2 regions of the Vallitalea okinawensis genome follow, and region 2 is predicted to be linked to the other one. Evidence: riboswitches for the same ligand, from Rfam matches in the RefSeq annotation. Region 2 holds a riboswitch; the other holds the start of a gene.
What was found. Region 2 has a riboswitch for cobalamin ahead of cobT (nicotinate-nucleotide--dimethylbenzimidazole phosphoribosyltransferase). Riboswitches for the same ligand answer to the same signal wherever they lie in the genome.
Positions count from the first base shown of each region.

Region 1: another riboswitch for cobalamin. It lies ahead of C1Y58_RS05600 (energy-coupling factor ABC transporter permease); the one in region 2 lies ahead of cobT (nicotinate-nucleotide--dimethylbenzimidazole phosphoribosyltransferase).

Region 1 is NZ_PQDH01000002.1:77,942-93,406, reverse strand. It holds gene C1Y58_RS05625 (precorrin-2 dehydrogenase/sirohydrochlorin ferrochelatase family protein) at 4-450, shown strand; gene C1Y58_RS05620 (sirohydrochlorin cobaltochelatase) at 583-1,350, opposite strand; gene C1Y58_RS05615 (energy-coupling factor ABC transporter ATP-binding protein) at 1,421-2,245, opposite strand; gene cbiQ (cobalt ECF transporter T component CbiQ) at 2,294-3,022, opposite strand; gene C1Y58_RS05605 (energy-coupling factor ABC transporter substrate-binding protein) at 3,019-3,294, opposite strand; gene C1Y58_RS05600 (energy-coupling factor ABC transporter permease) at 3,296-4,054, opposite strand; cobalamin riboswitch at 4,149-4,325, opposite strand; cobalamin riboswitch at 4,558-4,746, shown strand; gene C1Y58_RS05595 (precorrin-8X methylmutase) at 4,870-5,508, shown strand; gene cbiD (cobalt-precorrin-5B (C(1))-methyltransferase CbiD) at 5,509-6,654, shown strand; gene cbiE (precorrin-6y C5,15-methyltransferase (decarboxylating) subunit CbiE) at 6,647-7,270, shown strand; gene cbiT (precorrin-6Y C5,15-methyltransferase (decarboxylating) subunit CbiT) at 7,320-7,841, shown strand; gene cobM (precorrin-4 C(11)-methyltransferase) at 7,847-8,602, shown strand; gene C1Y58_RS05570 (cobalt-precorrin 5A hydrolase) at 8,599-9,636, shown strand; gene cobJ (precorrin-3B C(17)-methyltransferase) at 9,878-10,612, shown strand; gene C1Y58_RS05560 (cobalt-precorrin-6A reductase) at 10,609-11,367, shown strand; gene cobI (precorrin-2 C(20)-methyltransferase) at 11,461-12,162, shown strand; gene C1Y58_RS05550 (cobyrinic acid a,c-diamide synthase CobB) at 12,166-13,533, shown strand; gene C1Y58_RS05545 (DUF1361 domain-containing protein) at 13,755-14,444, shown strand; gene C1Y58_RS05540 (HD domain-containing phosphohydrolase) at 14,579-15,465, shown strand, end outside.
Region 2 is NZ_PQDH01000015.1:51,577-67,041, reverse strand. It holds gene C1Y58_RS23895 (ABC transporter substrate-binding protein) at 1-236, opposite strand, end outside; gene C1Y58_RS23890 (pyridoxal phosphate-dependent aminotransferase) at 233-1,297, opposite strand; gene cobC (alpha-ribazole phosphatase) at 1,383-1,973, opposite strand; gene cobS (adenosylcobinamide-GDP ribazoletransferase) at 2,004-2,744, opposite strand; gene cobT (nicotinate-nucleotide--dimethylbenzimidazole phosphoribosyltransferase) at 2,805-3,872, opposite strand; cobalamin riboswitch at 4,125-4,303, opposite strand; gene C1Y58_RS23870 (secondary thiamine-phosphate synthase enzyme YjbQ) at 4,392-4,790, opposite strand; gene C1Y58_RS23865 (replication-associated recombination protein A) at 4,807-6,144, opposite strand; gene C1Y58_RS23860 (putative manganese-dependent inorganic diphosphatase) at 6,319-7,947, opposite strand; gene C1Y58_RS23855 (TrmB family transcriptional regulator) at 8,201-8,884, shown strand; gene lysA (diaminopimelate decarboxylase) at 8,916-10,166, shown strand; gene C1Y58_RS23845 (GNAT family N-acetyltransferase) at 10,272-11,063, opposite strand; gene C1Y58_RS23840 (hypothetical protein) at 11,145-11,741, opposite strand; gene C1Y58_RS23835 (helix-turn-helix domain-containing protein) at 11,896-12,783, shown strand; gene C1Y58_RS23830 (sensor histidine kinase) at 12,890-14,317, opposite strand; gene C1Y58_RS23825 (response regulator transcription factor) at 14,319-14,993, opposite strand; gene C1Y58_RS23820 (hypothetical protein) at 15,118-15,465, opposite strand, start outside.

The DNA of each region.
Region 1 (15,465 bases), on a different contig from region 2:
GAGATGCATGATTATTTTCCTCTATTCTTAAAATTAGAGAAGATGCCGTGTATAGTTATTGGTGCAGGACACATAGCTTATCGTAAAATAAGAACCTTGCAGAAATATGGAGCGGATGTAAAGGTATTTACAAAGGAAGTGAAAGAATCTAGGATTAGAGAAGTTCTTCCGAGTAAAAAAATTATTGAGAATGACTTTAAAATGGATACCCTCAAGGAGGCGTACCTAGTTATAGCTGCAACAAATGATGAGGCATTTAACAAGGTAATAGCTGAGTTTTGTATGAAGTACCATATTTTAGTCAACAACATCACTTCACCTGACGATTGTAATATTAGATTTGGGGCTTTAATTGAAGCTGATGATTATCAGATTGCAGTTTCTTCAAAAGGGAGAAATCCAAAAGAAGCAGTAGCTTTACGTAATAATATAAAAGACCATTTAGGTTAAATTTGAAGAAGGACATAATAAGTATAATATTTTACTTACCATGTCCTTCTTTTCTTCTTCTCTTGAAAACAAGTTACTGAGCGAGACTAAATTACTTTTGCTCAGTATAATTTTTAAATGCTAAAACAACCATTATTCATAAGTACTCCTTAATTTCTCTACAAATATTTTATGAATGCTAGGAAAAGAGCCTAATCCTGTCATGATCACTTCAACTTCAAAATCTTCACGAAGTAACTGGCTTTTCCATGAATCCGGTTCATCAGAAGCCATATCATTATGAGCATGATCTCCTGCTACTAATAGAAAAGGCATAATGTTTACTTTTTTTATACCTTTCTCCTTTAAGAGATGAATGGTTTCTTCTAAGAGAGGGATGCCCTCTATGTTTGACATAAAAATATTGGGGTGAATCTTTTTAAAATGATGATCCATACAAAAATAAGTTGCATTTGCAGGATGATTAGTTCCATGACCCATAAATAATAAAGCTTCTTCAGAAGATAATTCTGGTAAGTGGGGTTTAATGGCATTGACAACACGACTATAATCATCACTTGAGAAAAGTAATGGTTGAGAAAGGTAGAGTTTTACTTGATCTTTATAAGCTCTGTATGCCTCTTCAATTTTCTCATATTCATAACCTGGAATGATATGGAGGGGTTGTAGTCTAATGGTATCAAAACCTTCAGAAATGAGTTTTTCAATAGCTTCTTCAGGAGACAGAATATGAACACCTTTATTCCCTAATCTCTTGCGAATGAAGGTTGAGGTAAAAGCTCTGATGACATGGGCATCTGTAAATTCAGCTTTAATAGCTTTTTCAACTGGCTGTATATATGTGTTTATAACATGTTCCATACTGGAACCAAAACTAACAACGACAATTGCATTTTTCATTGATTCAAATCCTTTCAGTTCACAATAATAAAATATATTTTAATCCCGTATCTAAGAATATTACATCTCATTAAGCATTTTGCAGAAGTAATTTTAGTTGCTCATGATTTCTTGGAATTTGTTTTTTAAGCTTATCTGGAAGATTATTATAAAGGTCAAGAACCATAGGACAGGCTAAGTGCGCCTCTTTTAATAGTATCTCATTAGAGAAGATAGTAATAGGGTCTCCCTGACCAATACAATGTCCATTAGAAAAAGCGATGACTTCTTCTGCCCATTCATAAGCTAAGTTGACATCATGGGTTGATAATACGATCGTAATACCTTGTTGATATAAATGATCTAAAGATCTCATGACTAACTGACGATTATATGGGTCAAGCCCAGCCATTGGTTCATCTAATATAATGACATCTGGCTTACTTACCAAGATTGATGCAATGCTCACTTGTTTCTTCTGTCCATAACTTAAATGATGTGTAGGTTGCTCAATTAAATGTTTTAAACCTAGATTATCCATAATTTGATAAGCATTTTTTATTGCTTCATCTTTTTCCATACCAAAATTGATGGGACCGAATATTAACTCATCTAATACGTCAGGTGAAAAAAGGTGGGCATCTGGATCCTGTAGTACGATACCTACTTTTTGACGAATTTGATTGAGGTTTTTTCTATGATAATCTATGGGGTTACCTTCAAAATAAATCCTTCCTTTTGTCGGTTTCAGAAGACCATTTAAATGCTGTATGAAGGTAGACTTACCTGCTCCATTACTGCCAACTAAGGCAACACGCTGATTTTTATGAATTGTTACATTGATGTTTCTTAAAGCCATTGTTCCATTGGAATAACGATAGTCAAGTGACTGTATCTGGTAAAGTGATTGACACATAAATGACCTTCTTTCTAAACAAGTATCCTTAATAATAGTGGCTTACCATTAATAGCCAAAGAATAAAATGATTAAATTGATGATTAAGATGCTTAGTAAATGACTGATTTTAACAGGAGGGTACGTAGCAACTGTGTGCAAAGTACCAACATAGCCTCTTGATTCTAATGAAGTAAATAATTTTCTACCGTAATCAAGAGACTTTATGAATAAAGCCGAAAGTAATGCAGCAAAGGAACGTAAACTTTGTTTATAACCTTTGTAACCAAGTCTTGCATGTTGAGAAAGGTATATTTTTTTTGAAGTTTCAGCAAGAATAAAGATATACTTATAAATAATTAACATCATTTCACATATTATTGTTGGACATTTTAACTTCCTTAATCCCCAAATGACTTGCTGAATAGGTGTCGTCAATACGAGAGAATACATACATAAGAGACAGGAGAAACTTCTAAAAAAAATGAATATGCCTTGGTTTAAACTCGCTGATGTTATGTTTACCGTTATGCCAGAATCAACGGATAGTGTTAAAGCAATGGATAAAGCACCAAACAAAAGAAATGGCAAAAAAGCAAGTAGCATAAGGCTTAGTGTTTTCCAGTTAATTTTTGCTATAAAAAGTAAAAACATATTCAAAAGAACAATTGCTAAAAGATGTGATCTTATCTCTTTAAGTACGAGTAATGTAGTTAATGTTAGTATGCAGCCAATGATTTTTTCGACAGGATGAAGCCCTTTTAAAGGGCTCTCCTGTGCAATGTTATCGATGATCATCTTGTATTACCTGACTTACCTTTTTTATATCCAATATAATAGCCTATGAAAGCAGCTCCAAGTGCCGCTTGAAGAGAAAATAGTAAAGTTTCGATTTCCCCGCTTGCAGGTTCATAAATTGACTCAAACCAAGGTGTGTAGTTAGGATTCATTTCTATGATAGCTTCTTCAGCTTGGGAATCAGCACCAGCGAACTCCGCATTTTCTTGTATATAAAAAGGTACGATGACCAATAGTAAAACAATAAGTAGGAGGAAAATGTTTTTCTTCATTTTAGTTCACACCCTTTCTTATGTTTGACTTTTGAAAGATATGTAAGTTTTCCTTATTGTATTTATAGAGTATATCTATAATCAGTACAGTTAATATACCCTCTGCAATTGCTAGAGGAATTTGAGTTATAGCAAAAATGGACATAAATTTAGTGAATGCACCAATGAAGCCACTATTAGCATCAGGAAAAGCAAGTGCAAGTTGCCCTGATGTAACCATATAGGTTGCTAAGTCTCCAAGTGAGGCAGCTAAAAACACTGATATTTTCAATGATATATTTAGTTTCTTGCACCCTGCGTAAATACCGTAAGCTACCAAGGATCCCACAACTGCCATTGAAAAGACATTGGCGCCTAAAGTAGTAATACCGCCATGAGCTAATAATAAGGCTTGAAAAAGAAGTACGATGGAACCAACAACGGTCATAACAAATGGACCAAAAAGAATAGCACCTAAACCAATACCTGTTGCATGGGAGGTACTTCCTGTCAAGGAAGGCAACTTGAGAGCAGATAGGACAAAGGAGAATGCACCACCAACACCGATTAGCATCAAGTTTTCTTGATGGTCTGCAATCAATTGTTTGATTTTTAAAATACCTAAAATAAAGAATGGTAGAGATACAAGGGACCAAAAAATGCACCAACCTGGAGGTAAATAGCCTTCCATGATATGCATAGCATAGATACGCTCAGGTGTAAACAGAGCCAATAGAAAAAACAGTGATAATAGTAAATAGAAACTTAAATTTTTCTTGATCATAATGATCAACCTCCTTAAAAGACAGAATATTTTCTGTGTTACTTTAAGGATGGGGGTGAAAGAATATTCCATAATTCCCATCCGAAATATGGAATGTTATAAACAATAAGTAAGTCTCCTGGCTTAAACATCAAACCCTATGGACGCCTTCCCAATATAAGTAAGAAACTTATTAATCAGTGGCAATGTACATAGGTAGTTATCACAGTAGCGGTGGCTGCGTTGGATTTACACCGAACTTCCTTTAACTTATTATTTCTTAACATTCAATTGTACTTCTTCAATTTAGCATACCGAAAGAAGTTTTGTCAACGAGATATTTTCGACAGGTTATTCATTCTATTAAGTGCCATAGGACAGTTAACTATCAGTAAAGTATTCTAAAAAAACCTCTTAAAGACTGAAAGAAAGAGGAGTATCAAAAAAAGCATTGACTTTTACTTGTAACGAATTATAATTATAAGTAACTGAATAAAAGGATCGGGTTCTAATCTTCTAATCATTTGATGAAATGCTAATGGATAACATCAAAAGAGAAGATGGATGAAAAGGGAAGATCGGTGAGAAACCGACGCAGCCCCCGCTACTGTAACGAGGATGAAACCAAATACCACTGAAGCTTTTGTTTTGGGAAGGTTGGGAGTAAGTTGAATCGAAGCCAGGAGACCTGCCTTATCCTAACTGTTAGCAATACTTCGGTGGGAAGTTAGGTCTATGAATTGAAAAGATTTTCTATAATCCATTCATATACATAACTGGTCATTGACCAGTTTTTTTATTTTTAAAAATAACCAGACTTAGGAGGAAGGAAAATGAACTACCAAGACTTTTATAAACGCCCGATGAACATTGAAAACAACAGCATGTCTATAATTGAAGCTGAAATGAAATCGCCTGAATCATTTACGAAACAAGAATTACAGATTGTTAAAAGGGTTATACATACTACTGCTGATTTTGACTATGAGAATTTTATTCGAATGAATCATGATTTTATCCAGGCTTTTAGTGAGGCTATCAAAAAAGGATTGCCTATTATTACGGATACTAATATGGTTAAAGCAGGGATTAATAAAAGAACTTTAAGCCAATTTGGATGTGAAATCCATTGTTTTGTAGGGGATGAAGATGTCCGTAAAGTGGCAAGAGAGACTGGGATGACACGATCTGTAAAAGCTATAGATAAAGCAGTTAATACCTTTGACGAAGCCCTGTTTGTATTTGGTAATGCACCAACTGCTCTTGTACGTCTTTTAGAATTAACAGAGCAAAAGAAAGCATTTCCACAAGGGATAGTAGGCGTACCTGTGGGATTTGTTGGAGCTAAAGAGTCTAAAGAGCTATTGGCAAGACATGAAGTACCCCACATTACTACACTTAGCCGTAAGGGTGGCAGTAATGTAGCAGCTGCAATTGTCAATGCAATACTATACATGATTGGTGAGCGGTAGATGGATGGACTGGAGCAATTATTAGGATATACCTATGTAGGTGGTAAGAAATTAAGAAACGGGATTACTACAGGTACCTGTGCCACAGCTGCAGCAAAAGCTGCCTTGGAAATGTTGCTCTCAAAAAGTCGATTAGAATACTGTCGTGTTGATTTGCCAATCGGTAAGAAGCTTGTCATCCCAATAAGTAATATAAAAATGGGGAAGGACTATGTAAGCTGTTGTGTTGTGAAAGATGCAGGTGATGATCCAGACATCACCAATGGTATTGAAATCTATGCCAAGGTAGAGAGAAATGATAGTCAAGAAATTATTATTAAAGGTGGTCAAGGTATTGGTATGGTCACCAAGAAAGGGTTACCTGTTGAATTAGGGAAGCATGCTATTAACCCAGTACCATATCAGATGATCAAAGACGCATGTAAAAAGCTACTACCAGAAGGAGAGGGAATTATTGTCACCATCTATGCGCCTGAGGGTGAAAGGTTAGCTAAGAAGACTTTGAATTCAAAGTTAGGTATTATCGGTGGCATTTCTGTCCTAGGAACAACTGGCATAGTAAAACCTATGTCAGAGGATGCCTATAAAGAATCCTTGCGTATTGAACTAGAAATGTATGTGAAAAACGGTCATTCAAAAGTGATTTTAGTACCAGGTAACTATGGTTATGATTTCTGCCAAGATATTTTAGGTATGAATAGATGGCCTATCATAAAGATGAGTAATTTTGTTGGTTATATGCTGGAACAATGTGAGAGATTAAAAGTTAAAGAAGTTTTGATGGTTGGAGACTTAGGTAAATTCATAAAAGTTTCTGGTGGCATCTTTCAGACTCATAGTAGACAAGCGGATTGTCGTATCGAGTTAATGATTGCGTATGTTGCTTTATTAGGTGGAGATCAGCAACTATTACAGGAGTTGCTTGAAGCATCAACAACAGTTGCGGCAATTGAGATCTTAGTCAAACAGGAATTTAATGAGATACAAAATCTCTATAAAAAAATAGCTGAAGGGGTCACAAGTAGAGCAACCTCTTATTGTCATGAAGAAGTAAATGTAGGGACGGTTATTTTTTCAAGAAGCACTGGTGAACTATACCGGGATAAAAGTGCCGAGCAAATGATAAAGGAGATGAAAAATGAATAAGATTAATGTTTGTGGAATGGGACCTGGTCATCCAGATTATATTTTGCCTCTTGTACATCGACTAGTAGGAGATGCAGATATGTTGATAGGTGGTCTTAGGCATCTAGAGCTATTTAAAACATTTACCGGAATCAAAGTTCCTATAACAAAAGATATCCAAGGTATTGTAGAAACCATCAAAAATGAATATGCCGATAAAAAAATTACAATTCTTGTATCTGGAGACCCCGGGCTATATAGTTTTACTCAGACACTAATGAACTATTTTCCTTCGAATATTTTAGAAGTTTATCCAGGGATATCTGCTGTTCAATATCTCTTTGCAAAGGGGATTATTCCATGGCACGAAAGCTATATAACGAGTTTACATGGTAGAGAATTATTAAAATTAGAAGAAATAGTAGGTGCCCATGAAAAAGTAGCTTTATTTACTGACGCTATTAATCATCCCAATGCTATTGTAAAGCGCTTACAAAATGCCTCTATAAAACATAAACGTATTTTAGTGGGGGAAAATTTGTCTTATGATGATGAATGTATTACAAAAGTAGTATTAGAAGAATGGATTGACAAGTCTTTTAGCCCTTTGAATGTGATGGTGATTTATGATGAATAATAATTATTTAAATATAGAAGATCGTGATTTCATTCGTGGTGAGGTTCCGATGACAAAAGAAGAAATACGCGAATTATCAATAGCGAAATTAAAATTAAAGGATGAACTTACCTTAGTTGATATTGGAGCAGGAACGGGTTCTGTTTCTGTCCAAGCTAGTCGTTACTTGCCTTCTGGAAAAGTCCTTGCTATTGAAAAAAAGGATGAAGCTATAAAGCTTATCCATGAAAATTGTAAAAAATTTGGGTGTAGTAATATAGAAGTTATAAAAGGGCAAGCTGAAGAGATTATTCGTCAGATTTATGATGTAGATCGAATTTTTATCGGCGGTGCCGGAAAAGAATTAGCAGCTATATTATCTTGGGCGTCTCAAGTATTGAAGCCGGGTGGAAGGATAGTAATCAATGCTATACTATTAGAAACTTATCAAGACGCTATGAAAGTATTAAATGACAAAGGGTTTAACCCAAGCAGTATTTCCGTTGATATAAAGAGATTAAAACGACTGGGGACGGGACATTATTATTCACCACTTAACCCCGTTCATATTATTTGGGCTGATAAGGAGTGAAAAAAATGAAAGTTTACTTTATAGGTGCAGGACCTGGCGAACCAGAATACATGACGTTAAAAGGAAAGAGTATTATTGAAAGTGCAGACATTCTCATATATGCAGGATCTCTTGTCAATAAAGAAGTTTTGCAATGGCGAAAAGCAGATAGTATTGTTTATAACAGTGCAGGCATGCACTTGGATGAGGTTATTGACGTGATGGTAAAGGAGAAAGAAAAGGATAAAATAATTGCTAGAGTACATACAGGAGACCCTAGTATCTATGGCGCTATCCGTGAACAGATGGATCGATTAAAAGATGAAAATATAAACTACGAAGTGATACCAGGAGTGAGCTCTTTTGTTGCAGCAGCAGCCTCTCTTGATAAAGAATTCACTTTGCCTGGAGTATCACAAACAGTTATATTGACCCGCAAAGCTGGTAGGACTCCTGTACCAGAGAAAGAAGATCTTAAACTTTTAGCTGCTCATCAAGCTTCAATGGCTATTTTTCTAAGTGTGGGTATGATCGATGAAGTAGTTGAGGATCTAAAGACTCATTATCCAGTGCATACACCTGTTGCTGTTGTCCAACGAGCCAGTTGGCCAGATGAAATAATCGTTTTAGGGAATCTCAGCACTATCTCTGAGAAAGTAAAGGTAGCCAATATTACTAAGACAGCTCAAATTTTAGTTGGTGATTTTTTAGGAGATGATTACGAGCTTTCAAAGCTTTATGATAAAAACTTTACCCATGAGTACAGGAAAAGTGAAGGATGATAGCAATTTATGCATTGACTCAACCAGGAATAAAATTAGCTGAAAAAATAATAGACCAGTTAGAAGATTGCTATCTATTTGTTTCAGAAAGGCATGCTAATGAAAAGTACCATCCTATAGTTGGTAGCTTAAAGCAGAGTTTAACTGAAAATTGGAAGGATTATCATGTGTTCATCATGATCATGGCGACAGGAATAGTCGTTAGATCTATAGATGGGTTACTGGAGAATAAAGCTGTTGATCCTGCAGTACTAGTACTTGATCAAGGTGGTAACTTTGTTATTCCATTACTCTCTGGACATTTGGGCGGAGCCAATGACTGGGCTATAAAGGTATCTGACTTAATTGATGCACAGCCAGTGATAACAACTGCAACTGATGTTCAAGGAGTCCTTTCTTTTGACGTTATTGCTAAACAAAATAAGTGCAAAATTGAGAATTTCCATTACTTGAAGGAAATCTCTTCTGGTTTATTGGAAAATAAAAAAGTGGGGTTATACAGTTCTGTTGATCTTCCTACCCAGCTTCCTAATTCCATTAAACTTGTTGAGCATATTGATGACTTAAAGGCTTTTGAAAGTAAGGTTATCATTTCAGAACGTGTATTCAATATTGATGAGGAAGCCTTAATATTACGACCACCTAGCCTTATATTAGGAATAGGGTGTAGACGTGGTGTAGAAAAAGCTAAAATTGATACAGCACTAAAAGACTTTCTTGGACAAAAGGGTTTAAGTATGTCTTCTATTACTAAGGTGGTCAGTATTGATCTCAAAGCAGATGAACAAGGAATTATTGAATTAACTAGGGAGTATAATATTCCTTTCATAACTTATGGTGTAGATGAAATCTCTAGGGTAATTCATTTATTCGAGGAATCACCTTTTGTTAAAAATGTACTTGGGGTAGGGGCTGTATGTGAACCGGCAGCTTATCTAGGGGCAACGGAGCCAGAGGTTATTGTAGGTAAAGAGAGTTATGATGGGATTACTTTTGCGTTGGTTAAAGAGAGGGCGTATTCAATAGAAATTTAAATTGAGTCAAGCTTATATGGGGTACTATTACGCCAACTGAAAAGATGTCCATGTCTTAGACAGTTGGGTTCACCATCCATGGCTCACTGCTCCATAGCCCCCCAAATAAGCTTTTGGTATTGAATTGGGAAATGTATCAATTAAATAGAGTTATTCATACAACTATTGGAAAGACATTGGGTCTTACACGTCAGGAGTGAGCATAGCAAATGAAATTTGACACTTTATATGGAGGTCTAACATGAAGAATAAACTTTATATCGTGGGGATTGGTTCTGGGGATAGGAAGTCGTTGACTTTGAAAGCTATTGAAGTCATACAGACATGTGACATGATCGTTGGTTATAAACGTTACATCCAATATATAGAAGATTTGATAGAGGATCAAGAGATTTTCAGTACAGGTATGAAAAAGGAAATTGAACGATGCACTAAGGCGTTGGAATGTGCCCGAGAAGGTAAAAAGGTTGCTATGATCAGTAGTGGTGATGCTGGTGTTTATGGTATGGCTGGTCCCATCCTTCAATTAAAAGCAGAAAAATTCCCGGATGTTGATGTGGAAGTAATTCCAGGAATCACTGCTATGAATTTAGGTGCTGCAGCTTTGGGGGCACCGTTAATGCATGATACTGCAATCATTAGTCTAAGTAACTTACTGACCCCATGGGAAACCATTGAAAAGAGGTTAGAACATGCAGCAGCTGGAGATTTTGTAATAGCACTTTATAATCCAAGAAGTAACGGACGACCTCATCTATTGAAAAGAGCTCGTGACATCATAGCAAAGCATAAACAACTTAATACGCCAGTAGGAATTGTCAAGCATGCAGGAAGAGAGAAGGAAGAGTTGTTTTTATCAACCTTGAAAGATTTCAATGATGAATGGGTGGACATGAATAGTATTGTTATAATCGGTAATAGTTGCTCTTTTATCTCTAACAATTTATTCATTACACCTCGAGGTTATCATATATGATTCTCTTATTAGCAGGAACCTCTGATGCAAGGGCAATAGGCACAGAACTAAAGAATAGTCATTTAAAGGTTATTGCAACAGCTACAAGCAACTATGGGAGTCAGTTATTAAGAGAAAATGGCTTGGAAGTTCTTTGTGGAAAGTTAGATGAGGGAGCATTACACAGTGTAGTTCAACAGTACGAGATTTCGGTGATTGTTGATGCGACCCATCCTTATGCCGAAGCAATAAGTCATTTAGCTTTAAATGTAGCAAAGGAGCTGAACATTCTCTATCTTCGTTACGAAAGACCTTCAATTCTTCAAGAACTTTCAATGGATAAAATTGTGGCAGTTCAAGATTATTTGGAAGCCGCAAAAGTTGCCTCACTTGAACAAGGTAATGTTTTATCAACTATTGGAAGTAGAAGGTTAGAGAAATTAGTCATGAGCATACCGTTGGATAGGTTGTTTGTTAGAATATTGCCACAACCAGAAGTCATTAAAGAGTGTTTAGACTTAGGAATTAAGTTAGGACAGATAATTGCAATGCAAGGTCCTTTTTCTAAGGAGCTCAATATGGCATTGTATAAACAGTTTAATATTAAAACAATTATTACTAAGGACAGTGGAGAGATTGGTGGAGCAAAGGAGAAAATTGAAGCAGCGCAGGCGTGTGGTGTTAAGACGATACTCGTAGAGCGACCAGCTATTAAGTATCCCAAAGTATTTAATGAGATCTATGAGCTTCTTAAATACTTACAAAATATGAATTAATATTATTATTTAGAAGCAACAGCCGAAAAGATATCCATGGTCCAGGTAGTGATAGAGAAAGGCTAGTTGGGTTAAGCTTTAAGGAGGCATATGATGAGTGGGAAATTATACGGTATAGGTGTTGGATCAGGAGATCCAGAAGAAATTACAATAAAAGCTGTTAAAACTATCGAAAAATGCGATGCTATTATCGTTCCATTGAGCATGAGAGGTAAGAGGAGTCAAGCATATCGTGCTATTGAGTCTTATCTTGCTAATCAAGATATAATTGAGATGTATTTCCCAATGATAACGGATAAAAAGGTGCTTTTTGAACAATGGGATAAGAATATCAATGAATTAGTTACACACTTAGAAGAAGGCAAGCAGTTAGGATTTGTGACTATTGGCGACGTCTCAATCTACAGTACATTTGCTTATATTATGGATGGCGTTAAGGAGAAAGGATTTGATGTAGAACTTATTTCTGGCATTCCTTCTTTTTGTTCTATTGCAGCCAAGAGAGGTAAAAGTCTTTGTGAATGGGATGAACCTTTGCTTATCTATCCATCTAACTATCAGACAGATAAGATCGAGTATTACTTAAAGGAATTTGATAATGTAGTGTTAATGAAAGCTGCAAAGGCATTTGACCAGATCGTTGACCAATTGGAGGAACAACAATTATTGGATCAAGCCTATATGATCACAAAATGTGGTTATGAGGAAGAAGAGATTTGTAAAGATCTTATAAGTAAAAAAGGTACAAAAATTAATTACTTATCTACTATTATTGTGAATAAGAAACGGGGTTAAGTGATGAGCATACCTAAATTAGTCATAGCGGGTACCCATAGTGGAGCGGGCAAAACAACTGTCACCATGGGGCTATTGAAACTACTTTCTAAGAGGATGAATGTTCAGTCTTTCAAAATAGGTCCTGATTATATTGATCCTAGCTTCCACACCTATATAACTGGGGAAAAGTGTAGGAATCTTGATAGTTTTTTGTTAGAAGAGAACACCATTAAATATCTCTTTAATAAGAATTCTAAGGGAAAAGATGTGTCCATTGTTGAAGGCGTTATGGGGTTATTTGATGGGGCAAAGCCAGATAACGATTTGGGGAGTACAGCTCATGTAGCCAAGATACTTAAAGCACCTGTGATATTAGTAGTGGATGCAAAGGCCATGGCAAGAAGTAGTGCTGCCATCGTAAAAGGTTACTCTGAATTTGATTCTGATCTTCAAGTACAGGGTGTAATTTTCAATCGCGTAAGCAGTGAAGCACATTATGAATTGTTAAAGGCAGCCGTGGAGGCTTATACAGATATTAAGCCCTTTGGTTACGTTAAAAATGATGCAGCAATTACATTACCCTCAAGACATCTAGGTCTTATACCAAGTGTAGAACAAGAAGGGCTAAATGAACGACTGGATTTACTTGCTTCTTCCATGGAAAGAACCATAGATGTGGATGGATTACTTGAATTAGCAGCTACACCCGACTCCACACAAGAACTACACTACTTGGAACCATCTATTACACCCTTGGGGAGAAAGATTAAAGTAGCAGTTGCTTTTGATGAAGCCTTCAACTTTTACTATTGGGATAACTTAGATTTACTTCGTGCTTATGGTGCTAGTATACATTTTTTTAGCCCTTTGCGAGATCAGATGCTACCTGAAGATGTGGATTTGTTATATATAGGTGGGGGATTTCCTGAGGTTTACATGAAAGAATTAGAGAATAATCGTTCCATGCGACTTTCAATACTTGAAAACTTAGAGAGGGGTCTTTATTGTATAGCTGAATGTGGAGGATATATGTACTTAACCAATGAGATTGAAGATTTGGATGGAAATAAAGCTTCTATGGTTGGATTCATTAATGGGAAAAGTAAGATGACAGAAAGGTTGCAGCGATTTGGTTACGCTAACCTTGAACTTGCTGATTCGTCCCTTTACGGTATAGCAGGAAGAAAAATTAAAGTGCATGAATTTCATCGGTCCATCGTTGAACTAGAGGAAGAAAAAGATTTGCTATTTAACATGAACAAGATTAGAAATGGCAGAGAGTCTAAGTGGCAATCTGGTATGCAAAAGTATCATACTTTATGTGGATATCCTCATATCCACTGGTACAGTAACTTTGAATTTATAGAAAATCTTTTAAATGTTATTTAACCAATACAGGCACATGTCTTATGCTGATATGTGCTTTATTTCATTTACCCATATAATATGGAATAATTTGAAGTAAACAGGTTTACTAAAAAGACGAAACTTGAATAATCTATTTGTAACTTGTCAAAAAATTTGGTATAATTTTCTCATGGAAATAAAAAAGGAGGGTGTTGACAAAGTATACGTTGCAGTAAAATCTAAATAAACTATGTGGTGGTGTTATGAAGAATAAATTTTATGATCAATTCAAATTCATGTCCAGCCTATTACTTTTTTTCTCAATAGTTAGTTCTGTGATTATAGCTAGTAGATACATGTTCTTTGACGATAGGAGTCTTATGTTTTTGATATGGAATATCTTCTTAAGTTGGGTTCCATATATTATTTCTCTAATTATTTATAGAAGAAAAATGATTATAAAACGCGGCAGGTCATGGGTTAATCATTTATTAACTTTGATGTGGTTATTTTTTTACCCCAATACACTATATATAATCACAGATGCGTTACACATAAAAAGTCGAGTTGATTACTACTTTAATAACGACATTGTTGTCATGGACAATGGCGGTTGGCTTAAATTTTGGTTACTAATATTCGTGATCTTACTTGGTTTTATTATGGGGATTATCTCGTTATATGCAATGCAAAATATACTTGATTCCAATTATGGACCATTATTTAGTTGGGGATTTGTCGCAATTGTTATGGTTCTCAGTAGTTATGCTATATATATAGGTAGATATTTAAGACTAAATAGTTGGGATATTTTAAATCCAATAAAACTATTCAATAATGTGATCCAAACATTACATATGGATATGCTATCTTTTGTCGGATTATTTACAATGATGTTATTATGTGTGTATGTGCTCTTTTATAATTTAATAAGTTTAAGAAAAGGAGCGTAAAAGCTCCGTTTTCATCTTCCTTTTAGTGTGAAATACCACTACTTATAGAGAGAAAAAATTGATGTGTTTTTATTTTATAGGAAATTTTACTATTCGAAAAACCTAGATAAAAAATATACGATAAGGTGATTAGGATGAAGAAGCTTAGAAATATAAACATTTTACTACTCGTATCATCTATTATTTTATTAGCTGTTCTAGGATCTATATTCATTATTACTCAGGAGAATGCTAATTTATTTAATACCCCCAAGATGACTACAGTAAGTGCAAAGGAAGAAAAGAGTATTTTAATATTACATTCCTATGATGCAGTTTATCAATGGACCAATCAACTTCATTCAGGGATTATAGAGCAAATTGAAACCATCGAACAAACATCAAATTATAAAATTACATATTATGTTGAATATTTTGATACGAAATTACATTATTCAGATGAATATTTTGCACAGCTTTATGAAGAGCTACTAATGAAATATGGTGATATGGCTATTGATGGTATTATCCTTACAGATGATAATGCTTACGAATTTATAACAAAAAATCGAGAAACATTATTTAAAGATGAACCTATTGTAGCCATTGGTATTAATAATTTATATACAGTAGAAGAGATACAACCTCTTACAACTGTTATATCTGATAAAGTTGATTACGATAGGGCTTTTAAGGAAGCACTTATGGTTAACGAAGATACCAAAAATATTAAAGTTATCGTAGACCAAACAACAACTGGTATTTATTTAAAAAAAGAATTAGAAAAAACATTAGAACCTTATAGTGAAACATATAATGTTGAGTATCTGGATCAATATTCGTATTCAGATTTACAGAGAGTTTTGTATGAGGCAACACCAGAAGATTTGATATTTTATAGTGTTTTTGCTCAGGATGCTAATGGTAAACGATTTAATCCAACCTATGCTTTACGAGATTTTTCTGAGATATCATCGGTTCCTATTTTTTGTTTTTTTGAATATGAAATAGAAGATGGTGGTTTTGGTGGCTACGTAGTTTC
Region 2 (15,465 bases):
TCAATGGTAAATTGACCACCCATAGTTTCAACTGTTAGTGGATATGTAATGCTTGTATTTTCAGATGATTCTTCAGTTACTTCTTCTATTACAGGCTCCTCTTCAGTCTCCTTAACTATTTGATTACTATTTTGATAGGCGTCCTCACCCACACTCTCGTTGTCACTACTGCATCCTACAAATGTTAACATCAATATGAGTATCATTATTGATATAAATAAACTTTTTAACTTCATTTGCTTACCTCTCTCTCTAAAACTTTTAAAAATTGAATGTTATGAGTAGAACCTTTTACTGCTATTCTAAAATACTGTTGAGACAGATCGCGAAAACCATCAGGTGTGCGAATAAGATAACCTGCCTCGATAAGATTTTCTTTTAATCTATAAGCATCAAAATCATTCTCTAGCTCAACGAGATGAAAAATAGTGCTGGATTTATACACTTTAATACCATTTATTTTTTGAAGTACCCTGTAGCAATAGGGGATCTCCTTACTGATAGTTTCGTTAGTTCTAATCATATAGTCTCTGTCTTTAAAAATAACCTTTGCCAACTCTGCTGCTGTATTCACTTGCCACGGACCAATCCCGGCAGCTAATTTATTTAAAAGCCTTTCATTACTGGTGATCATATACCCTAGCCGTATACCTGGTAATCCAAAGTATTTTGTTGCTGCACGACTAATAATTAAACGCTTATACTGCTTGTAATTCTTCATAAGGGTTGCTTGAGGGTTTAGTGATAATTCGATAAAAGCCTCATCAACCAGCAAATATCCGCCTTTTTTTGTAATATGAGCTATTAAATTCTCTAACCTATCCTTAGATAGTAAATTACCCGTTGGGTTATTGGGATTACAAATGATAACCAACGTCTCTTTTTCTACTCGTTCTATAAGTTTCTCGTCATCAAGATCATAATAGCTATGATTTCCTTCTATTCCTTTGGTTAAAGGTATTACCTCAAAGGGAACCCCTGCCTTAACAGCAGCTTTTTCATATTCCGAAAAAGTGGGTGCTAATGTAACCACTTTATGAAAACCACACTGTATCACCTTATGGATAAGTTCAACAGAACCGTTGTCCACTAGTATATCCTTTGAATCAACTTCTAAATAAGAACTTAAAGCCTTCTTTAATTCATGATAACGATAATCTGGATATCTTTCAAATTCATATATCCCCTGTATAAGAGCTTCTTTAAATGAATCTGGAATACCTAATGGATTAATATTTGAGCTATAATCTAAAAGCTTTTTTTTATAAGCATATATATTTGCACCATGGTCATACATATTTTTCTTCCTTCTATATAGTAATTAGCTGTGCTTAATCAGATTTTATGAATAAGTATATTCAACTTACTAATTATACAGCTTCTTATTTATTAATACTCATAACAGTACAGTGACCAACCTCATCTATTTGCAATTCGCTATAACACCCTTGCCTGAAACCAAAATGCCAAAACCCTTTAGCTTCCATTCCTAACAAATAGGATAACATGAGACGTAAACACCCTTGATGTGATACAATCAAAATATTACCTTTTTCCTCTGCTGACATTAAATCATCTATGAAATCCTTAATGCGATCATAAACGTTTAGGAGACATTCTCCTCCAGGGGGGGCTGTAGCTTCATAGTCATTACAAAATTGAACCCAATGCTCAGGATAGTCCTTTTCAATGGCTTTATAATTCAAGTTTTCCCACTGACCAAAATTCATTTCCATAATCCTAGAATCTATTATACTCTTTTTCTGATGACCGAGGATTATTGTAGCTGTGTCATAAGCTCTCTTCAAAGGACTACTGAAAGTCTTTGAAAAGACTTTATCATTTAGTTTTCCTTTGACTTCATCGGCTTGTTGGATACCTTTTAAAGTCAAGTTACAATCTGTGTGACCATAATAAACACCAGATTCATTGAGCTCACTTTCACCATGTCTAACAAAATAGATATTTAGCATAATTCACCTACCAGATATATTGACTTAAGGTTACCTTGCTATAATTACAATCATGAGAATGAAACAAAGGATTTCTAGCAATTCATTTGCTGCTCCTAAGGTATCTCCAGTCATACCATCAATCTTTTTATAGATATAGTTTCTATAGAGGTATGACAAGACTAACATGATGCATAAGATGACCAAGCCATTCCATTTTAATGAAATAAAAAAGATGCTTCCACCTAGAATTAATGCAATGATAACAGGCCATCTCGTCATATGATTAAGATACATGGACGCTAAACCTTCTTTTCTGGCATACTTAGATATACCCAGTAGTAGAGCTACGCAAGTCTTAGCTCCAATAGGTGCTAATAATAAGGCCCATAGGATATCAACTTCCAGTAAAGCATATAAACATATAAATCTTAGCCCTAAGTCAAAGATAATTGCCAGTACACCATTGGTACCCACTCGACTATCTTTCATAATTTCTAGCATTCTATCCTTCGTACGACTGGAATAAATACCATCACAGGTGTCAGCAAGCCCATCTAGATGAAAAGCTCCCGTCACCATAGTATTCGCCAATAAAACCATAGCAATAGCAATATAATCTGTTGTTACCTGTTGAAACAAATGAAAAACCAAAACATTAATCAGACCAATTATACCTCCAACCAGTGGATAATAAGCAACACCTCTAGCAAAAGAATCTTCCTTTACTTCAATGGTAATGGGTATAGGTATACGGGTTAAAAATTGGAGTGTCAATATAAAATGTTTCATCTTTTCTTCCTCACATCTTCTTTCTATCTTTTAATATAGAAGACTAACTAAGTGTTTTTACTACCTTATATCAATTAAATAATCTGTATCTAACTCAATGTCCTTGAATGTCCCCATATGGTCCATCATGGCCATAGCTGAATCTATTATAGAAAAGGCAAGGGGACATCCCGTTCCTTCACCTAAGCGCATATCCATTAGTAACATCGGCTCCATACCCATTTCTTTCATGATTCGTTCATATGCAGGCTCTAATGAACTATGGGATGGTATCATATAATTTTTAGATATGGGTGATATCTTAAATGCAGTATAGGCCGCTGCTGCTGAAATAACGCCGTCAATGACAATAGGGATTTTATAATATGCTGCTCCTAGAAAACATCCTACTAAACCAGCAATATCTAATCCTCCCACCTTCGCTAGCGCATCAATAGGGTCAGAAGGGTTAATGCTATGGTAATTTAATGCCTTTGTAATAATACTTTTTTTGTTGATCAGCCCCTCATCAGTCAATCCCGCTCCTTTTCCAACTGCTAAGTCAGCAGAACATCCTGATAAAGCCATTACAATAGCTGCACTTGTTGTGGTATTACCAATCCCCATCTCACCTGTTCCTAATATCTTATACCCTTCGTCAACTAAATCTTTGACAATATGAATACCTACTTCGATGGCTCTAACAACCTCATCATGAGTCATAGCAGGCTCTATAGCCAAATTACGTGTACCTTTTCTAATCTTTCTTTGGACAAGTCCAGGGTAGTTAACATCTGATTTAATACCGATATCAACGACTCTCAAATCTGCACCTGCTTGTTTAGATAAAACACTTATACCAGCTATCCCTTTGAGCATGCTAATGGTTTGAACAGCTGTTATATGCTGAGGTGTAATGGCAATACCTTCATCCCACACGCCATTGTCCGCTGCCATAACTACAGTACACTTTTTATCCAATTGATTATGGATACTTCCTGTTATACCAGCCACTTGAATGGCTAGTTTTTCAAGTTTGCCAAGACTACCAATGGGTTTAGCTAAAAAATCAACACGACTTTCAGCATCCTTTAGCACTTGTTGGTCTAAGGGTTGAATTCCTTTTAAAACCTTCTCCAATGTTTGCATATACATCCTTCTTTCTTTATCTTCAATTTGTTAATGCCGAAAGCATGGAGGGGAGCCCAGCTCATTGAAGTTTATTATAGAGCAAAAGTAGCTACGCTACGTCTTCCTTTGGAAGTTTGTATCGTTAGGAAAGTGACACGTCACACTTTCTTACACTAAAAAACACACTCCTAAGGGAGTGTGCATCTTTTAACCAGTATAACTAGGTTATGTGTTAACATTTAATCCTCTCTACCTCTCCCTCCGAAGGCGAAAGTTTCAGTCGACATGGCAGGTTTCCTGGCTCTGGGCTTTATCTACTCTCCAACCTTCTCAGCAGTTGCCAATGGTTATATGGATTTCGTCTCCCAATACAGTAGCGGGGGCTGCAACGGCATCTAACCGTTTTCCCTTTTATCCCTTAGAAGGGCACCCTGTCGATTATTTTATTCAATTATATTCATGACACATTCATTATACACCTAGTCTATTTAATATTCAATAGGACAATAGAGATTAATTCAATTTCAAATTAATTTACTAGCCTTCTAAAATTTTAATATAAACTTTTCTGTTTCTAGGTCCATCAAACTCGCAGAAATAGATACCTTGCCAAGTACCTAATAAGAGTTTATTATGATGAATGATAACTGTTTGATTAAAGCCCATCATACTTGATTTAATATGCGCTGCTGAGTTACCTTCCATATGATGATAGCCATCATTAAATGGAATAACCTTATTAAGTTCATATAGCATGTCCCTTTGGACATCTGGATCAGCGTTTTCATTAATAGTCACACCAGCTGTAGTATGGGGGATAAAAATTTGACAAAGCCCTTCTTCGATTCCTGACTCATTAACAACCCTAGCCACCTCTCTTGTTATGTCCACAAATTCAGTCTCTTTATTAGTTGTTACCCTTAGCTCTTTTAGCATTCTTCCACCTCACTATTTAGGATTCTTCCTCAATTTCATGGCGTTGCTTTCTTGTATGCTGACGCTCACCAATAGTTTTTTCATAACCTTGGTCCGCTGGCTCATAATAATGCCGTCCTACTACTTCATCAGGTAAATATTGTTGTACCACATAATGATCCGGATAATCATGAGCATACTTATACCCTACATGACCAAGTTTTCTTGATCCTGAATAGTGGGTATCTTTTAAATGTTTAGGTAATGTAACCACTTTTATATCTTCAACATCTTTGTAGGCACGTTTAATGGCTACATAAGATGCATTACTTTTAGGAGCACTGGCTACATATGCAACAGCTTGAGACAAAATAATCCTTGCTTCTGGCATCCCTATAAAATCGACGGCTTGAACTGCTGATACAGCTACTTGCAAAGCTCTTGGATCAGCATTACCAACATCTTCTGATGCGCATATAACAATTCGACGTGCAATAAATTTAATATCTTCTCCAGCATAAAGCATCCTTGCTAGATAGTAAATAGCTGCATCTGGGTCAGACCCTCGCATGCTCTTAATGAACGCTGAGATCGTATCGTAATGGTTATCACCATCTTTATCATAACGTACCGCTCTTTTCTGAATACACTCTTCCGCAATCTCTAAGGTTATAAGAATTTTTCCTTCTTCATCTTTATCTGTCGTCAGAACACCTAATTCAATGGCATTCAATGCTGCCCTTGCATCACCATCTGCAACGTTGGCAATGAAATCCAATGCTTCATGGGTAATAGAAGCATTAAAACTCCCTAACCCCTTTTCCGTATCCTTTAAAGCTCGTTCCACTAATGCTTTGATATCTACATCATTTAAAGGTTCCAAACTAAAAAGCCTAGATCTTGATAGTAGTGCGCTATTCACTTCAAAATAAGGATTCTCAGTAGTAGCACCAATGAGTATAATCGTTCCATCTTCAACAGAAGGTAATAATGCATCCTGCTGTGCTTTATTAAAACGGTGAATCTCGTCTATAAATAAAATAGTCTTTCTTCCTGTCATACCCATTGTGGTCTTGGCATCGTCTATAACTTTATTAATATCTTTCTTCCCAGCTATAGTAGCATTCAATTGTCTAAAATCCGCTTTTGTAGTATGGGCAATAACCTTAGCTAATGTGGTCTTGCCTGTTCCAGGTGGTCCATAAAATATAATGGAGCTTAACTTATCAGCTTTAATAGCACGGTACAATAACGTGCCTTCACCAATAATATGCTCTTGCCCAACTACTTCTTCTAATTGAGTAGGTCGCATCCTTGCAGCTAAAGGTGATTCCTTTTCTAAACTCTTTTGTCTTGTATATTCAAAAAGATCCATGACTCATCCTCCGTAACCGACTATAACTTAATCATATTATACCAAACACATGTCCGTATGTCTATTATTGAAGGCATCAACTCGTTTCATCTAAGCTGAAATTGAATGAAGTGCAGAAAAGGACTACTCACCGAGATAGTCCCTTTAGATTTCTATATGAAGTTTGATATTCCACTACAATCGTGATGCATTCATAATGACAGGTACAACTTGTTTTTTGCGTGAAAAAACCTTTGGTAGGAACTTACTTACTTCGTTTCTTTGGAACTCAAAGGCATTCTCAACAATCCATCTTTCAGACCCTACTGCAACAAGTTCTGTTCCTTCACTAATAATATTGGTTACCATCATAAGAACCAGGTCAACCTTGTCTTTCTTAGCAAAGTCCTCCATTTCATCTACAACTTCTGATTTGACATAATTAAAACCTTCAAAGTCAGTTGTATTGATTTGTGAAATGGCAACTTTGTATTTACCAAGTGAGAACTTCTTCATATCCCTAAAGATTAAGCTTTCAGCAGATTCTCCCTCTAGAGTGGTGCCGGCAGTAATCATCTCCATGCCATACTTATGAAGATCCACATCTGCAATGTTCGCTAACTTATGAGCAATACGTTTATCTTCATTTGTGCAAGTAGGTGAATGAAATAATAAGGTATCCGATAGAATGGCGCTTAACATAATACCAGCATGTTTTTTATCAAATGGTATCTCTCTTTCTTCATGTATCTTTGCAATAATAGTACTTGTACAACCTAGGGGTTCCGCTCTGAAATAAAGAGGCGCCATGGTATGAATATCCGCTACACGGTGATGATCAATGATTTCAATGATCTCTGCTTCCTCTATCCCTTTAGCAGATTGCCCCTTTTCATTATGATCCACAAGAATAACTTTCTTACGGTTTATCTTAAGCAAACTACTCTTTGAGATAATTCCTTTAACATAACCCTCTTTATCAATCACCGGAAAACGGCGGTGTTTGGATGACAACATATTATCCTTAACTTCATCAATATAATCATCCATATCAAAATACTCTAACATATTGGTGTTAACCATGGTTTTCACAGGTATGGCTTGTGACATGAGTTTTATTATTTCAAAAATACTATATTGAACGGATAATACAACTCCATTATAATCCTCCGGTATATTAATGGCTTGATGCTGGTGCAAACTTTCAGCTACAATAATTAGACCTGCTCCAGATTGATATACTTTTTTCTCTAAACCATCATCTAATGTATAGATGACAACATCGTTTGATGAAATAGCTAAATCTGTCAGTAGCTCCGCACTTGTATAGACATTACCTTCAACTTCTTTACCCTCAATATCACCTACTATAATCGTAGCATCCAATACATTTCTGATATTCTTAAAAGGTGTTTCTGTAATATTTAATAAAGATTTTCCAGCTAACCCCATATATGCAGGTGCAATATCGGATATGGAGATAATGCCTGTGAATTTATTATCCTCATCAACGATAGGTATAATATGACCCTTCTGTGAAATAATAAGACTGAGAGCTTTTTTTAAGGTATCGTCTTCTTTTAAACTTTGTATATTCACTAAATTGAGATCATTAACTTGTGGATTTAATGTTTCAATTAAGACGGGATCATCAACCCTAAAATAATTAAGTGCAAATTTTGTTTCCTTATTAACATCCCCTAATCTGGCCGCAACAACCTCATCATAACCCATTTGCCTCTTTAAATTAGCATAGGCAATAGATGAGCAGATGGAATCCGTGTCTGGATTTTGATGGCCAAAAACATATAATGGTTTTTTCATTCCCTTTACCCCTTTTTATACCCCCATCCTATAGATCTTTTGGATAAGGTAATCATCTTGTATACATATTATATCCAAAAACTCAAATATGTAAAGTAGTTTTTGATTCCTTCTATATGTAATCTTCTTAAATCTTATTATATCATATTATTAATAGCAGTATTTGAAAATCTTTCTCATTAAGCATTGACAAATATATTATTTTAGTATATAGTAGTTCTAAATAGAACCACTATATTTGAGAGGTAATAAAATGGACTTAATTCATGGATTAAAAAATATTGGTTTCACAAAGCAAGAGGCTATTATTTACATAACCTTGTGTCAAAACGGTGAACTTAGCGGCTATGAAGTGGCTAAAGTGACAGGTATTAGTCGCTCTAACGCTTACGCATCTCTATCTACGCTCGTAGAAAAAGGTGGTGCTTTGATTGTTGAACATTCAAAAACTAAATATATCGCCACTCCTAAAGAGGAGTTATTAAGTAATATTAAAAGAGATTTTGATAAAACCATTAACTACCTTGATGAGCACTTGGACTTTTCCCCGATCTGCCATGAACCTTACATCACTGTATTAGGTAAAAAGAATATTCATGATAAAATCATCAACATGATTAACTTAGCAGAAATGCGGATTTATATTTCTGCAGATCATGAAGAGCTTAACTTATTTGCAGATGAATTAATGGGAGCTAAAGAGAGGGGTTTAAAGGTTGTCATCATAACAAATGAAGATTTTCCTTATAGTTCAACAACCTATATGGCAAAAAATATGATCCAAGATAATTTCAAAATGATTGTGGATACAAAGGAAGTCATTTCCGGTAAACTAATATCTTCCTTTGAAGCACTTTATTCAAAAAATAGTACTCTAGTCAATATCATACGTGAAGCTTTTATAAATGAAATAGAATTGATTACCATGCAAGATTAAACAAAGGTAAATTTTAAGGAGGTAAACTCATATGCAATACGCTTTTAATGAAGTAACAAATACTAACCAATTTTATGGTAATACAACCCCGATTGAACTAGTTAAGGAATTCGGCAGTCCTCTATATGTCTATAATGAAGCCATTCTTCGTGAAAGATGTAAAGAGCTAAAATCCCTGATCAACTATGATAAGTTTACTGTTAACTACTCTGTTAAAGCTAACGGTAATTTACATCTATTAAAAGTTGCTCGAGATGAAGGTTTAAATGCTGATGCCATGTCACCTGGCGAAATCTTCGTTGAATTAGAAGCTGGCTTTACACCTGATCAGATACTTTACATAAGCAATAACGTATCTGCTGAAGAAATGCAATATGCCATTGATCGAAACATTACTGTTAGTGTGGATTCTCTATCACAGCTAGAGCTATACGGTAAAACTAATCCTGGAGGTAAAGTATGTATCCGTTTTAATCCAGGTGTAGGTGCTGGTCATCATGAAAAAGTTGTAACCGGTGGTAAAAAGACAAAATTCGGTGTAGATCCAGCGCTTATCCCCAATGTAAAAGCAGTTTTAGAAGAATATGATCTTAAACTTATTGGTATTAACCAACATATCGGCTCTTTATTTATGGACAGTTATAAATACATTGAAGGTATCAAAAGCGTCTTAGCTATTGCAGAAAACTTCGCTGATCTTGAGTTTGTGGACTTTGGTGGCGGATTTGGTATACCTTACCGTAAGCAATACGGCGAGAGACGTTTAGACCTTAATGAACTTGGTACACGTTTAGAAGAAGTGATCAAAGATTGGATGAAACGATACGGTAAAGATATTACTGTTAAAGTTGAACCTGGTCGTTACATTTCTGCTGAGTGTGGTGTTCTTCTCGGTACTGCTCATGCAGTTAAACACAATTATGGTATGAAGTATGTTGGTACAGATCTTGGCTTCAATGTACTGAAACGCCCTGTTATGTACGATTCACATCATGATGTTGAAATCTATCGTGAAGAAGGAGCTGCATCTGGTAAAGAAGAGGTTGTTAATATTGTAGGTAACATTTGTGAGAGCGGCGACATCATCGCTAATCAAAGAAAGCTTCCAGAAATCTTGGAAGGTGACATCATCGGTGTTTTAGATGCTGGTGCCTACGGTTACTGTATGAGTTCTAATTACAATAATCGATTACGCCCTGCAGAGGTTCTTATTGACCTAGAAGGTAATCCAAGACTTATAAGAAAAAGAGATACCCTTGAAGATCTATTGCGAGGATTTTAATCTATATACTGAAAGCCCTCATTAAGTTAAAGTACTGAGGGCTTTTTAACTGATGTAACTCAAATCCAATTCTAATCTCTATAAAAATGCTAATGCATCCTTTCATTATTTAACACTTACCATTATACGTTTACAATACTCTATGAATCCAAGTTTTTTATATAGAGAGATTCCATCTGGTGCAGCTCTCAACGTGGCTGATTTTATCCCCTTTTCTTCTAAATCTTTAAGAGCTGCTTTGAGAATAGTTGTACCCAATCCCTTTTTTCTATATTCTTTCAAAGTTGCAACAAATTCTATTGTTCCTATATCACCATCAGTAATTGTCATGCAAACAGTAGCTGGAATCCCTTTATAGGTAGCTAACGTTAAGCATACATTATCTGCAGAAAAAATATCGTAGAATTGCTCAAAGCTCATGATCTCAATACCAAATAAGGCTACATTAATAATGTCAACCCACTTTTTCAACATCATTTCATCTGTTACTTTCATGACATCCACCCATTGGTCAGCTATCTCTTGAGACTGTTCCTTTAAATCCATCACCATACATAAAGATGCATCATCCAATTTAAATCCATTACTGACAAGATTGTGAGCTAAATTTTCCGGTGCTGAACATGGTGTAATAAGTATATTAGGCGGCAGAGATCCCTCCACCATTTTTTCTATTAAATCATTCACCTTTTTATCCCTGTCATTAGAATCAATCAATATATTAAAGATCATGGCAGGTCCATCTTCATCGTTGGAAGATACCCACTCCACTCCTTCGTTATCGTTATGTAATGTCAGGCCTCTTGCTCTAGCTAATGTTCGCCAATACATGTTAATACCTTTTTGAATAACTGAATAGTAATAATGATTATCCATCCTTTTCATTCCCTTCTTCATTTATAGAACTCCTTATGATTTATGTTGTACCCATATAGAAAACTCAAACTATGATCTTACTGTAAACCGATAATAAATGCATCACATTAACAACTGTATTGCGAAGATACACTCTTGGTGACCAGTTAATACTGTTTTCACAGGCTTAATCATAACGTTGCTACCAAATAGTTCTTTGAATAATGGTTCATAGAATTTGCCAGCACAATAGCAATAATCCATTGTTATGTATTCTTCTGTAGCATATACTAGATCACAATGACATCGTTGAGCTATTACACTGTTCCCCTTATCATAACCTCCCCCACAATCACATGCATATAATTTTGTGATGTAAATGATATGATTATCTTCGTCATACCTTATCTTCTTACCGATAACTCTCTTTTCATTCATTGTTATTACAAAATCTCTTATACTTGAAGAAGACGCTAAAATCTTTTTAGCCTTCTCAATGGTATCTCTTTGAATCTTACAAGGACAATAATCACCAAATATGGTCTTCAAATCACAATCAGACTCATTATTAAGCTTATTTATAAACTGCCTCATCCAATTTTCTGTGCTTTTAGGATTATCTCTGAAGATTATTTCTACCCCCTCCATTAAAGTCTTTCTTTTGTCTACACCATATTTTTCATCCAGTAAAGAAGCTATCTTTTTAAATTTTTGTTTCATTTTCTTCCCCCAATTTTATATACTAAAAAATCCTCAAATCAATTATTCTTTCTTCTCTTATATACAATCTTTTACAAATTAACTTTTTACTATTATACTATAAAATAGAAGCAAATGCTTTAACATAAAATGCTGTTTTTACAGGAGTGAGATAGTGAAGAGTAAGCATATTAAAGAACATGTGAAAAACACCATAGAATTTATAGATGGGAACATAGATAAGCCTCTTTCCATAGATGATATTGCAGCTAATATTTATTTATCAAAATATCACCTTCAAAGGTTATTTAAATCCATAACGGGAAAAGGGTTAATCGAATATACACGATCACGAAAACTTACCGAAAGCCTATACGAACTTGTGAATTCTGATAAGACAGTGGCTCTAGTGTCAAAGAAGTTTGGTTTCAAATATGAACAGTCCTATACAAGAGCATTTAAAACAGAATTTTCCCTATCACCATCTGAATTCAGGCAAAACCCCAAGTCTGTCAATATTACACCCAAAGCAGATATCTCCTTACTTACTGAGCTTGAAAATTCTGTTATTATCAAACCTTTTCATATTTTTAGACCATCTTTTACACTTGGTGGCATACTTAATAAAGTAGAACTAAGGGAAAATGAAAAAAACTATAAAGCTACTAATGTAGCCATTGATTTTTTTTATAATCATCGTCAACATTTAACGAATGCTATAAATCCACACATCTATTATGGTTATACCTACTGGGATACTACTAGCAATGAATATACATATTACTTAACTAGTCTAGAGATAGATAACCAGAAAGAACTACCTAAGGATTTTGAATCTTGTACTGTACCAGCATCCAACTATTCAGTTTTTCGATTGATTGGATTTTTTCCACCAGAAGAATTAACTTGGAGACATCTAGTTGATATCTGGAATTTTAAGGATGATTATTTACTAAAAGAAAAACCTTTAAATAGAAGTACCCATTATCAATTTGAATACATTGATATGAGCATTTGTAGAGATGATTATTGTGAATTAGATTTGTATATTCCCGTAGTATGATTAATTAATATTGTAGTTCATTAATCGTTCACCAATCCTATAATAAGAAGGTAGCACAATGCTACCTTCTTATTATTGCGATTCCTTAAGAGCAATATAGGTTTGACTAATGATTGATGGGCAACATAAATCCAAATTCAACACCTTCAGCCGTATTCCTTGCAAAACATTGACCACCATGTTGCGAAATAATCTCTTTCGTAATGGCCAGTCCTAATCCCAAACCTTTCTTTTTATTATCCTTGCTTTGATAGAAAGCTTCCCAGATCATACCGACTTCTTTTTCTTCAATCTTAGGTCCTGTATTGCCTACAGTTACTTGATAAGCACTTTCTTCTTGCTTTACTCTAATAAATATCTGGTCATTTTCTGTAACGTGCTTCAAGCTATTGCTAAGTAAATTACTTACTGCTTGTTCTAGCCGAATAGGGTCCCCTACCATATGCATTGGTTCTCTAGGTAAGTCAATAGTAAATTGAATAGCTGGATTCATCGTTTCTTTAAATTTGCTATAAATTTGATTAAGCAGTACTCCTAGGTCCATTTCCCTTTTTTTCATGCGAAAACTGCCTGATTGATGACTAGCCAGATCCAATAATTCCTTTACCATGGTACTCATTCGTTGTATTTCCTTTTTAATAATCGTATAGAACCCTTCCAATTCATCTTGTTCAGGTACTCCATCCTCGATAGCTTCTATATACCCACTAGCAATAGTTAAAGGTGTTTTCAACTCATGTGACACTTTGGCTACAAATTGCTTTCGCATCTTATCTAAATTTTTTTCCTTGGCTAATTCTTCTTCCAGTCTAAAAATAGTCTGCTCCAGTTCGCTGGCTAATTGATTGACACTTTTACCAAGTGTACCAATTTCATCTTCTCTACTTCCCATATACTTGAGTTTAAAATTAAGATCAGACATAGCCTCTGTAATGTTGGTCAGTTCTTCAATAGGCTTTGTGATGTTTCGGGCAAGGAAATAAGTTAGTATGATGATGGCTAAAGCCATAATGAGAAATATACCTAGAAGTAAAGGTTGCATAATAGCTACTGTCTGCCCTATAGGTTTCAACGTTTCAGTTATTAGTAAGGAGTAACCATCATTGAAGATTTTATAGTACACTAATAACTGATAATCTTCAAAGTTTAAATCAGCTATTCCCCAAACCCTTCCCTCCTCCTGCTTAAGTTTTGGTTGCTTATTCATATGAGAAGATAAAATTCTATCAACATCAATTCGGGAGAAAATAGAATACCGCCTGGTGGAATAAAGAATTCCATTCCGCTTATTCATGATCATGTAGTTACTCGTATCAAAAGCAGTTGTACGCTCTAAATATTCTATAAAAGCTTCAGTATCTAACTCATCATAATTCTTGGCTAGCTCATCGCCTTTGGCTACTATTTGATTGGTCTTTTGTAGCTCAAAGTAGGTTTGAGATACTAAATCCAAAATAAGGTATCCTCCAAACAAGGTGATACCTAATATGACTAAATAGCCTATAAAGATTCTTTTCCTTAATGTAATTTTCATATTACACCTCTAATTTATAACCGTAACCACGCATGGTTCTTAACTTTTCTTTTAATGAAGGGCACTTCTTACGTAAGCATTTAACATGTGTATCTACAGTTCTTTCTCCTCCTTCGTAGTCTTTGCCCCATACAAGATCTAAAATCTGTTGGCGGCTAAAAACCTTATCTTGGTGATTAATAAAAAATAATAAAAGGTCATACTCTCTTTTAGAAAACTCTAAGTCTTTACTATCATAAAAAACCTGGCGTGCCTTGGTATTGATCGTAAGTCCAGCAACTTCTAGTTGATCTTCTAAAGACTGTTTCTTGATTCGCTTTAGCATGTTTTTGATACGTGCTAAGAGCTCTTTATTACTAAAAGGTTTTGCCATATATTGATCTGCTCCAAGGTCAAATCCCATAACCCTGTCTTCTTCTTCACTACAAGCTGTTAGTAAAAGGATCGGTACATCACTCTCTTCTTTTATTTTCTGACACACTTGCCATCCATTTAATTTAGGTAACATGACATCTAAAATAATGAGATCAATCTCTTCATGGTTTTGCCACAGGTCCATTGCCACCTCACCATCTTCGGCTTCAATAACTTCATAGCCTTCACGTATCATATACCGAGAAATCAATTTTCTAATAGCCAATTCATCTTCAACTACCAGTATTGTAATACCTCTCACACTGCCACCTCTATCCATAACTTAACGTGGTCAATGGACTGCCTCACAAATTTATACAGAGACAGCCCATAAACACTTTTTTCTAAATCTTATCAGGTTAGATACCCTATTTCAAGGGTTCCAATTATCTTTTTATCATCTCTCTAATATCCGCTCTTCTTTCTTGGCGGTTTTCACGACGCTCTTTTATTTTTTCAACTCGCTCTTCAGTAATTTTTCCTTCTGCGATGGCTTCATCAATTTTTTCTTCCATCTTTGCTTCTTTAACTGCATCCCACTCTTCTGGGTTGGCTCGGTAATATTGAACCTTTTCAACCATCTCTTCTGTGATTTTACCCTCTTCGATGGCTTCTTCAATCTTCTCTTGTAGCTTTGCGTCTTTCACAGCTTCCCATTCTTCTGGATTTGCTCGGTAATGCTTAACTTGCTCAACCATCTCTTCTGTAATTTTACCTTCTTCAATAGCTTCTTC